DNA from 3 places in the Clostridium felsineum DSM 794 genome. Region 3 is predicted to be linked to each of the others. Evidence: riboswitches for the same ligand, from Rfam matches in the RefSeq annotation. Region 3 holds a riboswitch; each other region holds the start of a gene.
What was found. Region 3 has a riboswitch for magnesium ahead of CLFE_RS24515 (cation-transporting P-type ATPase). Riboswitches for the same ligand answer to the same signal wherever they lie in the genome.

Region 1 (4,299 bases), on a different replicon from region 3:
ATCTTATTGTCTAGTCCACTTTCAAAACCAAACGCTTCACATACCGCATATGAAGTAGATAACGGTATAATACAACAAGCTAAAAAGGAAGCTCCAAACAAACCAATTCCAAATAGAATAAATGAATACTGACCTGCAAGAGGTTTAAGTGCTGATGCTGCATCTTGTGCACTGGATATAGACATATGTGCCTTAAATAATGTTTCTGAAGTACATATTGTTATAAAAAGAGCTGTCGCTATTCCCCATATTGTTCCTAAATATACATCAAGCTTTTCGTATCCATACTCCTTTAAAGATATTCCTTTATCAACTATTGAGGATTGAAGGTAAAATTGCATATATGGAGTTATTGTAGTTCCAACCATGCCTATAAGATCAAGCCAATAACCTTTGTTTAGACTTCCCCTTGGATTAAATATATGCGAAGTCACATTAGACCAATTTGGTTTTACCATAAATGCTGTAATAACATATCCGAAGAACGTAAGTGTCAATAACAAAAATACCTTTTCAGCTTTTGAGTAATTACCTTTTGTCATTATAACCCAAATCATTATTGCAAGTATAGGAACAGATATATATTTATTTATATTAAACAATTGCAAACTAGCAGCAATCCCCGCAAAATCAGCTATGCAAACTCCTAAATTTGCTATTAACAGAACCGTCATGGCAAAGAAAGCTAACTTAACACCATATCTCTCTCTTATTAAATCCGATAATCCCTTTCCTGTAACTACCGCCATTCTAGCATTCATTTCTTGAACAACAGCAAGTCCTATACCTATTGCAAGTAATCCCCACAGCATTGAATAACCGTATTTAGAGCCTATTACAGAATAAGTAGTTACCCCCCCTGCATCGTTACCCGCGTTTGCAGTTATAAGACCTGGGCCAACAATACTAAAAATCAACAATAATCTACTAAACTTCTTTTTCATACGCTCACCCTCTTAGCCCACTTTTTTAAATTTCTTTTTCCATGTTGGCAATAGTACCTCATCTATTAAATCATTTACTAGTATAATTCCACATATTTTATTCTCATTGTCAACTACTGGGAGCGATATAAGATTGTATTTTGATGATATTTCTATAGCTTCATCAAGTTTATCCGAATCTTTAACAAATGCAAGTTTTTTATTCATAACATCTTTAAGCTTTTTTTCTGGAGGCATAAAAAGTAAATCCTTAAGTGATATATAACCTTCCAATTTCCCTTCATCATCCGTTATATAAATAAAATATATCACTTCATCATCAGGATTCATTTCACGTACTATTTCTAAAGTTTCATTTAAGGTTATGTTTACATTAAATGAAATAAAATCTTTATTCATTATACTTCCTACAGTTTCTTCTGCATATCCCATGAGAGCTCTTACTTCTTCAGCATCTTCTTTTTCCATATTAAGTAGTATTTTTTCAGCTGTCTCTTCATCGACCTCATCTAAGATATCCGCAATTTCATCATTTGGCATACTATCTAATACTTCACTTTTTTTATCATCACTTAAATTTTCAAGTATATCCGCTTGAATATCTGGATCTATTTCTTCCAAAATATCTGCTGCCAAATTTTCATCAAGACTTTCAAATACTTTTTTTCTATACTTAAAATCCATGTCTTCAAGTATATCTGCTAGATCTGCCGGATGCATAGTTGACAGCTTCTGGTATGGAACTGTTAATTTTAAATTATCATTAACCATTTCTAAGGATTCAACATCATTCCACATTATATAATTTTCCATAGGTTTTCTTTGCGCTAATTTATAAAATCTATATATAAGCCCTTCAATTCCAAGTCTCCTACTTAATGCCATAAACCCTGTATCAACTGCTATAACTTTAAGTTCACCAACCATCTTTGCCATTCTCAAATCATTAACCCGTACGAGTTTTTTTCCGTTTATATCAACTATTTGCTTATCCAAAAGATTTTTAGACAACAAATAGGAATATTTCCTCATCATTGTGTCTTTAACTGCTTTAACTTTTATATAAATTCTTCTGCCTTCATCTTCTTTGTAAAAATCTATTGTCTTAAATTCGTAGTTTATATATTCTCCACTTTTTTTCACTTTATACCCAATTGCTCTAGGATAAGCTTCATCAGCAACAACATATATATCCCACAATCTACCTACATATTCACCATATTCATCATACACTTTCTTATAAAGTATTTCGCTTAAAAAAAAGTTATTTAATAATTTTTGCATACCAATCATTCCTTTCAAAATTTACTGAAGTATTCCACTTAATGTAAATCGTTTTTTTGTATTACAGTAATAGAAAGTTATGTTCTATCTCTTAGTTTTGAAGAGGAAGATTGGAATTTAATATGTCTATTCTAATAAGTTATATGAAAAACATTCCTCAAATTCCTCTTCTGTTATAAAATTAAAATCGTCCTCGCTCAAATGAGGGCCACTTTCCATAAAAACTCACTCCTTCTTACATTTTGGCATAAAAAAAAGCCATCAAAGGCTCGCTCAAAAATTCTAATAATAAAATTAGACAGTAGAGCTTTAGCACTATATAGCTTAGATCAGAATACAATCCAGCTACGTTAGATAAAACCTTGATTCGGTAATATCTGTTGACCCAAGTTGGCATCTCTCGATGTTTCTGGGCAGTAGCGTATATCTATATAGGAGCCTCACCTAACAAAAACTTTTCTTACTATTATAGTATTATTAAAAGTCAGAAATATATACTGATATTTTAGAATTACAACAAATAAATAACATACCTTTAACAAGGTAAAGTAAAAGAATACATCCTATTACAATATATTCGTTTAAATTCGTACTATACTTTTAATTATAGTATAAAATGTGAATTTTTCAACCTAAAAATAAAAAACTTCTTTAACTTAGTATATTCTTCTCATAATTTATCAAATTATCTTACGTTACTCAAAAATATGATTTTTCTAATTTATAGGCATTAAATTATTTTTTTAACATTTAAACATATATTTAATTAATAAACTTGCAATTTTGTCTCACATTTGATATCATTATAAAATATCGAACTACTTAATTAATCAGAAATGAAAAAAGGAGGCTATTCTTATGAATTTTGCAGATACTACTTTCGTCTTTTTATCAACAGTTTTAGTAATGTTAATGACCCCTGGTCTTGCCATGTTTTATGGGGGAATGGTTAAGACTAAAAACACATTGAGTACTATGATGCACAGTTATGCCTGTATGATTATAATATCTCTTCAATGGGTTTTAATAGGCTATTCAATTGCATTTGGTCCAGATATTTCAGGTCTTATAGGAAATTTACAGTACGCACTTTTACATCATGTGGGTTTTAAACCTTTCGCTCCATATTCTAGTACTATTCCCCACAGCTTATTTATGATGTTTCAATTAATGTTCGCAATTATAACTCCTGGTTTAATAACAGGTGCTTTTGCAGAAAGAATAAAATTTCCAGCATTTATACTTTTCATACTTTTATGGGCAACCTTAATATATGACCCACTTGCACATTGGGTATGGGGTGATGGCGGTTGGATAAAAAAACTAGGAGCTATAGATTTCGCTGGTGGAACTGTAGTACACATAAGTTCTGGTGTTTCCGGTCTTGTAGCCGCTATAATGATTGGAAAAAGAAAAAATATAAAAACATCTCCAAACAACCTTACTTTAACTTTTATAGGTGGTGCCCTTTTATGGTTTGGTTGGTTTGGCTTTAACGCAGGAAGCGCTCTAGGTATAAATGCTGTAGCCATGAATGCCTTTATAACAACTAATACAGCAGCTGCTGCCGCTGCCGCTGCATGGATTGCTTGTGAATGGTTTATTACAAAACGTCCAACTGTTTTAGGTGCTTTAACTGGTACTCTTGCTGGTCTTGTTTCTATAACTCCAGCATGCGGATTTGTAACTGTAGGTTCTTCTCTAATAATAGGTATCCTGGGTGGAATCATATGCTTCTTCTCAGTAAGCTTTCTTAAGAAGAAATTTAAATATGATGATGCATTAGATGCTTTCGGATGCCATGGCGTTGGTGGTACATGGGGAGCTATAGCAACCGGAATATTTGCTACCAAAGCAGTTAACTCAGGTGGAGCAAATGGACTTCTTTATGGAGATCCTTCACTTGTTTTAAAACAGCTTATAGCAACTGGTGCAACTTATGCTTATTCTATAATCGGAACAATCATAATTATTAAATTAGTAACATTAGTATTTAAAATACGTTCAAGTGAAGATGAAGAACTTCAAGGTCTTGATATTTCTATTCATGGTGAAAGAGCTTATCATATAG
Region 2 (4,299 bases), on a different replicon from region 3:
TTATAAATGTTCAAACTGTAATCATGATCGCTGAAATAGCAAAAGGTGAGTTTTTAAAGGGAAGTAGATATATTACAGTTGCTGATTATGAAACAGGAGAAGCTAAGGTTGCAAGAGTTAATTATGATATGGATGTAAAGGAAGTATTAGAGAAAGTTTTTGGTAATAGAAAAGGTAAAGCAATATTTACAGGCGGAGGTATTATGGCGGCTCATAAAGCCCAAGAAAATGAAAAAGTTACTCCACTAACCAATTTTATTGGCTATTCAAAGGAAGTAACTTATAATAATGAGTCTAAATGTAAAAAGTGTAGAGGATGTACTAAAAACTGCCCTATGGGAATTCAAGTTCATAAGGTAATAGGAGATCAAGAAAAAAATATAAAAACTAATATGAAGAGTTATGGAGTAGAGGATTGCATAAATTGTGGTTCATGTACATTTTTATGTATGGCTGGAAAAAACACAATGGAAATTGTAAATATGAATTCTAAATAGTTATGGTTGAGTATTTGTATTAATATATAAAGGGATAGAAAGGATCGATTGATTTATGGAGAAAAATAGTAAACTGGTCATGATGGAGAAGGGAGAAATATGGAAGGTACTTTTAAAGCTTGGAATTCCTACAATGGTAGGTATGATGATATCTGCATTATTTGTTTCTGTTGATGGATATTTTGTTGGTAATTTAGGAAAGCAACAAATGGCAGCAGTTACGGTTACAACTCCATTAACTTATATTATTACAGGACTTGGTTCTCTTCTTGGTGGTGGTGGTTCAATATACATTGCAAAACTGCTTGGTCAGAAAAATTACAAAAAAGCAAACGATGCTGGATCTGTTATTATGGATACTTCATTAATTGTTGGAGTTATTTTTGTAGCTATATTATTAATTTTTATGAACCCAATATTGAGAGGTCTTGGAGCAAGTAATACAGATATAGTATTTGCAAAACAATATGCCCAAATTTTTTCGATTTCATTGTTTTTTAATCTTTTTAACGTAACATGTAATAATATGTTAGCATCTGAGGGTGCAACAATGTATAGTATGGTTGCAATGCTTGTAAGTGGAATTTCAAATGTTTTTCTAAACCCAGTATTTATTTATGGACTTCATATGGGAATAAGAGGTTCTGGTACTGCAACTCTTGTAGCTAACATACTTACAACTTTAGTTTATTTATATTATATTGGAGCCAAAAAAGGTAGTGTTAGATATAATTTTTTAAACTTTAAACCAGTTAAAGAGTATTATGTAGAAACTGCAAAGGTTGGAGTTGTTCTTATGATCTTCCAATTACTTTATAGTGCCTCAATAGCTATAACTAATGTACTTGGTGCAGGTTATGGAGATGCGTGTGTAGCTGCAATTGGAATTGAAGTTAGAATAACCTCATTGGGGTTCATGGCAATAACAGGATTTACAAAGGGATTTCAGTCATTTGTTGGTTTTAGTTTTGGTGCAAAGGCGTTTGATAGAGTTAGATCATCTAAAAATATAGCACTCATTTGGACTACAGCATTTTGTGTTATTTGTAGTGTTTTAATGATTATATTTGCAAAACCTCTTGTTGCAATATTTAACAATGATGCACAAGTTGTATCTATTGGAGTAAAGGCACTTGTATATTATTCAGTTACATTTATGGGAATGGGCTTTATAATGGTATATACTTTGTTATTCTTGGCTACAAATCAAGCAAAATACGGTGGAATTGTTTCTCTTGCAAGGCAGGGAGTAATTTTAATACCAGGATTATTTATACTAAATGCTATATTTGGAATGCAAGGTATTCTTTTAGCACAACCATTAGCTGATGGTTTAACAGTACTGCTTATTTTATTATTAGCTTATAAATCATCAAAAAAATTAAATCAAGTAGCAGCAAATGCTTAAGATATTATTATAAAGAGAGTATATATTTTAATTATATAAATATATAGAAAAAACGATGCAAAGCCTATTAATATAATGGTTTTGTGTCGTTTTTTATTTTAAATTATCACAAACATGAAACATTGACAATATTTATTCTTTGTATTATTATGTAGAAAGTAAAGTTAATATGTATTGTTAGGTGAGGCTCCTATATAGATATATGCTACTGCCCAAAAATATCGAAAGATGCCAATGGGTTAGCAGGTACTACCGAATTAAGGTTTTACTTAATGTAGCTGGGTTTACCCAAAGCTATATAGTGCTAAAGCTCAACGAAAGATAGAATATTTTTGTTGTTGTTTTGTGAGGCCTTTTTGGGGCTTTTTTTATTTTTTTGGAGGTGAAATCAATGGACGCAGACCCTAGTCATTTATGCAAGAACAACATACAATTTTCAAAAAACATAAACGTGGGGAAACTGCCTAAATTGTTTGTATAAAATTTAGTTTACTTTCCCATGTTATTTGGGAGGTAAAATTAAATGAAAAAGAAAAACAAGCTATTGTTTATACTAGGCATTATTGGTCCAGGTTTAATAACAGTAAATGCTGGCAATGATGCAGGTGGTATAGCTACTTATGCAACGGTAGGAGCTTCATATAGTTATAAGATGCTGTGGGGACTTTTGTTAATTACATTTAGTCTAGCTGTAATTCAAGAAATGAATGCAAGAATGGCAGTAGTTACAGGAAAAGGCTTATCAGATTTAATAAGAGAAAATTATGGAGTTAAGTGGTCTTTGTTTGCAATGCTCATATTATTTATAGCTAATTTTGGTGTGTGCGTAGGAGATTTTGCTGGAATAGCTGCAAGCTTAGAGTTATTTGGGATTAGTAAATATATAACAGTACCTATTATGGCATTTTTAGTATGGCTTGTTATTACAAAAGGGTCATATGCTAAAACGGAAAAAGTTTTTTTAGCATTCACCTTTGTATTTTTTACTTATATCATAACTTGTATAAAAGTTCATCCAGACTGGCATACAGTTATTAAAACTACAGTTACACCAAGCATAAGCTTTTCAAATGGATATATTTTAACGTTCATAGGAATGATAGGTACAACTATAACACCATATATGCAGTTTTATCTTCAGTCAGCAGTGGTGGACAAGGGCTTGAGTATAAAGGAATATAAATATGAAAAACTAGATGTATACTTAGGAGCCGTGTGGGGAAATTTAGTAGCATTTTTTATAATTGTTTGTACAGCAGTAACGCTTTATAAATACGGAATTAAAATAAATAGTGCACAAGAGGCAGCTATGGCATTAAAGCCTCTAGCAGGAAACTATGCTACAATACTTTTTGCAGCAGGACTATTTGGAGCATCGGTTTTAGCTACAATGATAATACCACTATCAACAACATATGCTATTTGTGAAACCTTTGGACTGGAAAGAGGACTTGATAACTCATTTAAAGAGGCTAAAACTTTTTATGGAATTTTTACTTTTATGATTTTATTTAGTTCGGCATTAGTACTTGTTCCAAAGCTTTCCTTAGTAGGTATTATGCTTGTTACTCAGCAAATTGCAGGTATACTTTGTCCAGTAATTCTTATATTTATGGTGCTTTTAATAAATAATAAGGATATTATGGGGAAATATATTAATAACAAATTGCAAAATATAATAGTATACATAACAGTAGTTTTTATAATAGTATTATCAGTAATATTATTTGTATCACCAATAATAAATAAACTAATTTAAAATATTAATACATTGTGATATATAGAAGATTCTAAGGAGGTATTTATTAGAAATCTTTTATATATTACTACTTGACATGTTTATAAAAGAAAGATAAAATTAAAGCTGAGTTGAACGTGTTCAACTACATAGGGGAAATCTTAGCTAAGTGACGGAGGTGATTTCATTGGATGAAGTGAGAAATAAGATACTGTGGGCAGCCAAGGAACTTTTTAAAGAGAAAGGTTACAAAAAAACCACTATAAGACAAATAGTTGATAAATCAGGGGTTTTAATTGGCAGCATATATTACTTTTTTAAGAATAAAGAAGAAATATTTGAGACTATTGTTTTAGAGTTATTCGATAAAAGTGACAGTATAGTAAATGAAAGCTTTGATATAGAAACTCCTGCATTAAAGTATGCTATTATGTGTGCTATAGAACTTAAAGCAGTTGAAATGCATGAATTGATATGTGAATTTTATTATGAAGCATATAGTTCGGATTTAATATTAAATAAGGTAGTACGTCGTGCGGCTAAGAGGTCAGAGAAATTGTTTAAAGAATATAATAAGAAATATACCTTTGAAGACTATTATATACGTACATTAATGGTAAAGGGGTCAGTGAGAAGTGTTATTGTAAGTCGTTATT
Region 3 (4,299 bases):
TTCATAGTTACTTGTTAATATATTGTAGCGTCTATATTATATAATGTATACTGTTCTAAATATAGGAGGTAAAAATGTCTATATCAGCTTTTTTTATGATGCTAGGATATATGGTGATTTGTTCTTTCACGCCGGGTCCTGGAAACATTCTAGCTCTAAATACCACGACTCAATTTGGCTGGCGAAAAGGGAAAAGACTAATTTGGGGAATTTGCGCAGGATATGTCTGTGTACAGATTATTTGCACTTTAGCAGTATACGGCTTGAATTCTTTTCTTACCCCTGTACTTGATGTGTTAAAATATGTTGGAGGCATATATATGGTTTGGCTGGCAATACAAATTTTTAAAAGTAAGCCTTTAAATGCTGACAATGAAGGGAAAGCATCCTTTAGAGAAGGCTTTTCACTTCAATTTGTAAATGTAAAAATATATTTTTATATTATGACCTTGTTAATGATTTATTTTATTCCATATATCAGTACCTTACCCGGTTTACTTTTTGCAGGTGTAGGAGTTGTTGGTATTGGAAGTATAGCTTGTTTAACCTGGGCATTCCTTGGGCTTAAAATACAAACTCTTTACAAAAAACATCATAAACTTATTAATTTTATATTAAGTTTATTTTTACTGTATTGCGCTTGGGATATTATAAGGGGGTAAATTTAATGTATCAACATAAAATAGCATCGGATATTCGTTGTCCTCTTGAATACGGACTTGAAATTTTCGGTGGAAAGTGGAAATCTCGAATTATATGTGTTTTATCTGAAAAAGGTACTTTACGATATAGTGAAATCAGAAAAGAAATGACAAACATAACAGATGCTGTTTTGGCATCTACTCTTAAGGAATTAATTGCAGATGACATTGTTAATAGAAAGTCTTTTGATGAGATTCCACCACGTGTAGAGTACTGCCTTACGGATAAAGGTATTTCTGTAATTCCTATTTTACAGAGTATTTGCAGCTGGTCTGGGGCTTATCATAAAGAAGATAATGAACATACAATGGCACAATGTAAAAAATGTGACTATAAATAATCAAGGGAGGTATTTATAATAATGATTAACTACACTTATGAAAAAAAGTTCACACAAGATGAGGTACAGCAATTATTTTTATCTGTTGGCTGGGTATCTGGTCAATATCCCAGTAGGTTGTATAAAGCATTAAAGAATTCTTCTACGGTTTTAACCGCTTGGGATGAAAATAAACTAGTAGGGCTTGTGCGTGTGTTAGATGATAGTGAAATGGTAGCATATATGCATTACGTTTTAGTGAATCCAGCTTATCAAGGTCAAAGAATTGCTGGAACAATGATTGAAATGATTAAAGAAAAATATAAGAATTATTTATATATTGAAATTATGCCAGAAGAAAGTAAAAATGCAGCTTTCTATGAGAAATTTGGCTTTAAAATTATGACAGATGGAGTGGCAATGCAGCTTTGCAATTTTAATGATAAATACTAAGTAATTTAAATTGCTAATTATATGATATTATTGCAACAGTTTGTAAAATATGACGTGATTCTACATAGTATTTTTATTTGCTAAATTCAAAAAAGGTTGACATTAATACATATTTACGTATATTATAATAAAGCAAGTTTAAAAATTTAATACTCTTTGTTAGGTGAGGTTACTACATAGATATACGCTACTGCCCAAAAATGTCGAGAGACGCCAATGGGTCAGCAAGTACTGCCGAATTAAGGCTTTATTTAATGTAGCTGACGGCCTTCATATTTTTATGAATGGCTATGTTCAAAGCTGTGTAGTGCTAAAACTAAACGAATGGAGAAAATAGATGTTTTTTTGTGTCGAGCATAAATCTCTTCATTCTTTGTGATGGAGGGATTTTTTTATTTTAAAAATAGGAGGTGGTTACCTATGGACGATGATCCTGAAAATAATATATCTAAAAATAAAATGTTAATTGTTATTAAAGGTAACTACCCTTTAAATAACAATGACTAAGGGAGGCCATTGTTATGGAACTAAAAAACCTTATTAGTAATATTAATTCACCCTATATCGAATTAATTTTCAAAAAATTCAATACCTCATTAAACGGAATAAGTGAAGAAGAAGCTGTAACTAGATTACAAAAATACGGTTTAAATGGGGTACGGCAACGATTCGTGTAAAAAAGACCTCCTACGGGTACAGCCGACATACATGTAAAAACCGGCCACATGATGGAAGTAATATCCATTATATGACCTTTTCTTGTTTCATAGGTATGGAAATAGTCATATCTATTTCCTTTGGTATATTTTTCAAGTCAATCACATAATCACCAAATCGTTTTATGTGTCTAGTAAGATATGGACTAAGCGCTGCTACATCTGACTTGGTAAACTCTACTCCATTAGCTGATAGTTCTTTTAATATATACGTCATGTCCACAACATTTTGAAGTATTACTGCATTGGATACAAGATTATTATATTTAATTCTTTTTTCTTGTTCATCAGGATCATTTTCGGAAATAATGACTTCACCACCGAATGAGAAATATTTAGAAAACCCATTATATTATTCCATTTTATTCGTGGTTGATGTAATCTGTTGACGCATTTCAATATCGGAAATATATTCCAAAAGAAAAATGGTTCGAATTACTCTGCCTAGTTCTCTAAATGCTTGATAGAGCTTGTTTTTATGACTATACTTCATTGTGACAGTTTTCATATAAACCTTGTTTTTGTAGAGTTTATAAGTTTATAAAAACAGTATTTAATGGTATAATATTGCTAATCAGTAAGTCGTATCTGTGAGAAAATGCGAAGTAAAGATTATTTATTAATAACTTTGAATCTATTTGCTTTCAAAATTCTCCCTCAGTATCTGTATAAATAATGACATTGCAGGACTAATCCACTTGTTCTTATGATAAGCGTATATTGCTGTGATTTTGGTATCAGAGCAACCTGCCTCAAGTTCTTTTAATTTCCCATTTTTCAGTTCTTCTTCTACTGTAAAACGAGGCAAGAAAGAAATTCCTAAATTACTTGCAACACATTTTTTTATTGCTTCAATGCTCCAAAGTTCAATTGTGTTATCTAAGAGTATATTGTTAACACGAAAATAATTTTCAAGTATTTTTCGATTAATGGATTCATCCTCATTAATAATAAGACTTGTATTTATTTCTTGATTTGGTGTGCAAAAATCAAATTTATTTTGTTCTAATCGAGGTGAACATATTAAAGTTAAAGTGAAATCAGCTAGTTTAACAGTAATCAAACTATCATTTTTACTTCCCACATCGTACATTAAACCGAGGTCTGCTTCACCCTTCGATAAGATATTTTTTATGTCAAGGCAATTGAGTGAAATGATAGAAAGTTTTACATTAGGAGCTTTTTCTTTAAACAAGCTCAACACATTTTGTAATTTATAAGACATCAGTGATTCTGCAACTGCAATTTTCAATTCTCCTGTAATCTTATCGCCAAATTTACCAATACTCTCAATTTTTTTTACTGTATCAAGTAATTCGTTTGCATAAGGTATTAATTCTTTACCTGAAGTTGTTAAGACCATGTTGCGACCAATTTTTTCAAATAGCTTGATTGAGAGTTCTTGTTCTAATTGTTGAATTTGTGAGGTGACTGTGGATTGAGTATATCCTAATTTCATTGCTGCATTTGAAAAACTACCTTCTTCTATAATACTTTTAAAGGTTTTAAAATGCCTAATATCCATTAATTTCACTCCAATCTTCATATTAAGTTATGATATATTAAAAAAATCGAATTGTCAATTCGGATATATCAATTTTACAAATATATAGTTCTTTGATAGTATAAGTGAAAGGAGTGTTGAAGAAATGAATTCATTAGCAGAACAAATAAAAAGTGCAGCACTTCATATGGGCTATGAAAAGTGCGGTATTATTAAGATATCTGATATGTTAGGTTATGAGGAAAAACTTAATGAACGAATTGAGCGCATTCCAGAAGTAAAGCCATATTATGAAGATTTTTATTCTTTTGCTCACCCAGAAGATACTTATCCATGGGCAAAATCAATCGTTATTTGTGCAAGGCAATATGGAAAATACTATATTCCTGAACACTTAAAAGGCATGATAGCTAAATACTATTTGGTAGATAGTAGAACAGACGAGAATTCTGAAAGTTTTCAAGATAGTTTGAAATTTGAAAAACATATGCAAGATATAGGAATAAAAACTGCTACTGACAGGAAATTTGGTATTACTGCATTACGATTTGCAGCATTGAAAGCTGGAATTGGATTAGTGCGTAAAAATAATTTTTTTTATACGG

Region 1: linked by a shared signal. The riboswitch ahead of CLFE_RS18380 (magnesium transporter) and the one ahead of CLFE_RS24515 (cation-transporting P-type ATPase) in region 3 are both predicted to bind magnesium.
Region 2: linked by a shared signal. The riboswitch ahead of CLFE_RS02755 (NRAMP family divalent metal transporter) and the one ahead of CLFE_RS24515 (cation-transporting P-type ATPase) in region 3 are both predicted to bind magnesium.

The regions. Positions count from the first base shown of each region.
Region 1 is NZ_CP096980.1:3,934,888-3,939,186, forward strand. Features, by position in the region: gene CLFE_RS18375 (Nramp family divalent metal transporter) at 1-944, opposite strand, end outside; gene CLFE_RS18380 (magnesium transporter) at 957-2,228, opposite strand; M-box (ykoK) riboswitch at 2,516-2,687, opposite strand; gene CLFE_RS18385 (ammonium transporter) at 3,087-4,299, shown strand, end outside.
Region 2 is NZ_CP096980.1:576,129-580,427, forward strand. Features, by position in the region: gene CLFE_RS02745 (4Fe-4S dicluster domain-containing protein) at 1-497, shown strand, start outside; gene CLFE_RS02750 (MATE family efflux transporter) at 553-1,905, shown strand; M-box (ykoK) riboswitch at 2,072-2,235, shown strand; gene CLFE_RS02755 (NRAMP family divalent metal transporter) at 2,429-3,664, shown strand; gene CLFE_RS02760 (TetR/AcrR family transcriptional regulator) at 3,840-4,299, shown strand, end outside.
Region 3 is NZ_CP096981.1:133,561-137,859, forward strand. Features, by position in the region: gene CLFE_RS23125 (LysE family transporter) at 75-662, shown strand; gene CLFE_RS23130 (winged helix-turn-helix transcriptional regulator) at 668-1,042, shown strand; gene CLFE_RS23135 (GNAT family N-acetyltransferase) at 1,061-1,474, shown strand; M-box (ykoK) riboswitch at 1,623-1,810, shown strand; gene CLFE_RS24515 (cation-transporting P-type ATPase) at 1,996-2,151, shown strand; partial or broken gene CLFE_RS24410 (Tn3 family transposase) at 2,219-2,677, opposite strand; gene CLFE_RS23150 (LysR family transcriptional regulator) at 2,825-3,715, opposite strand; gene CLFE_RS23155 (epoxyqueuosine reductase) at 3,840-4,299, shown strand, end outside.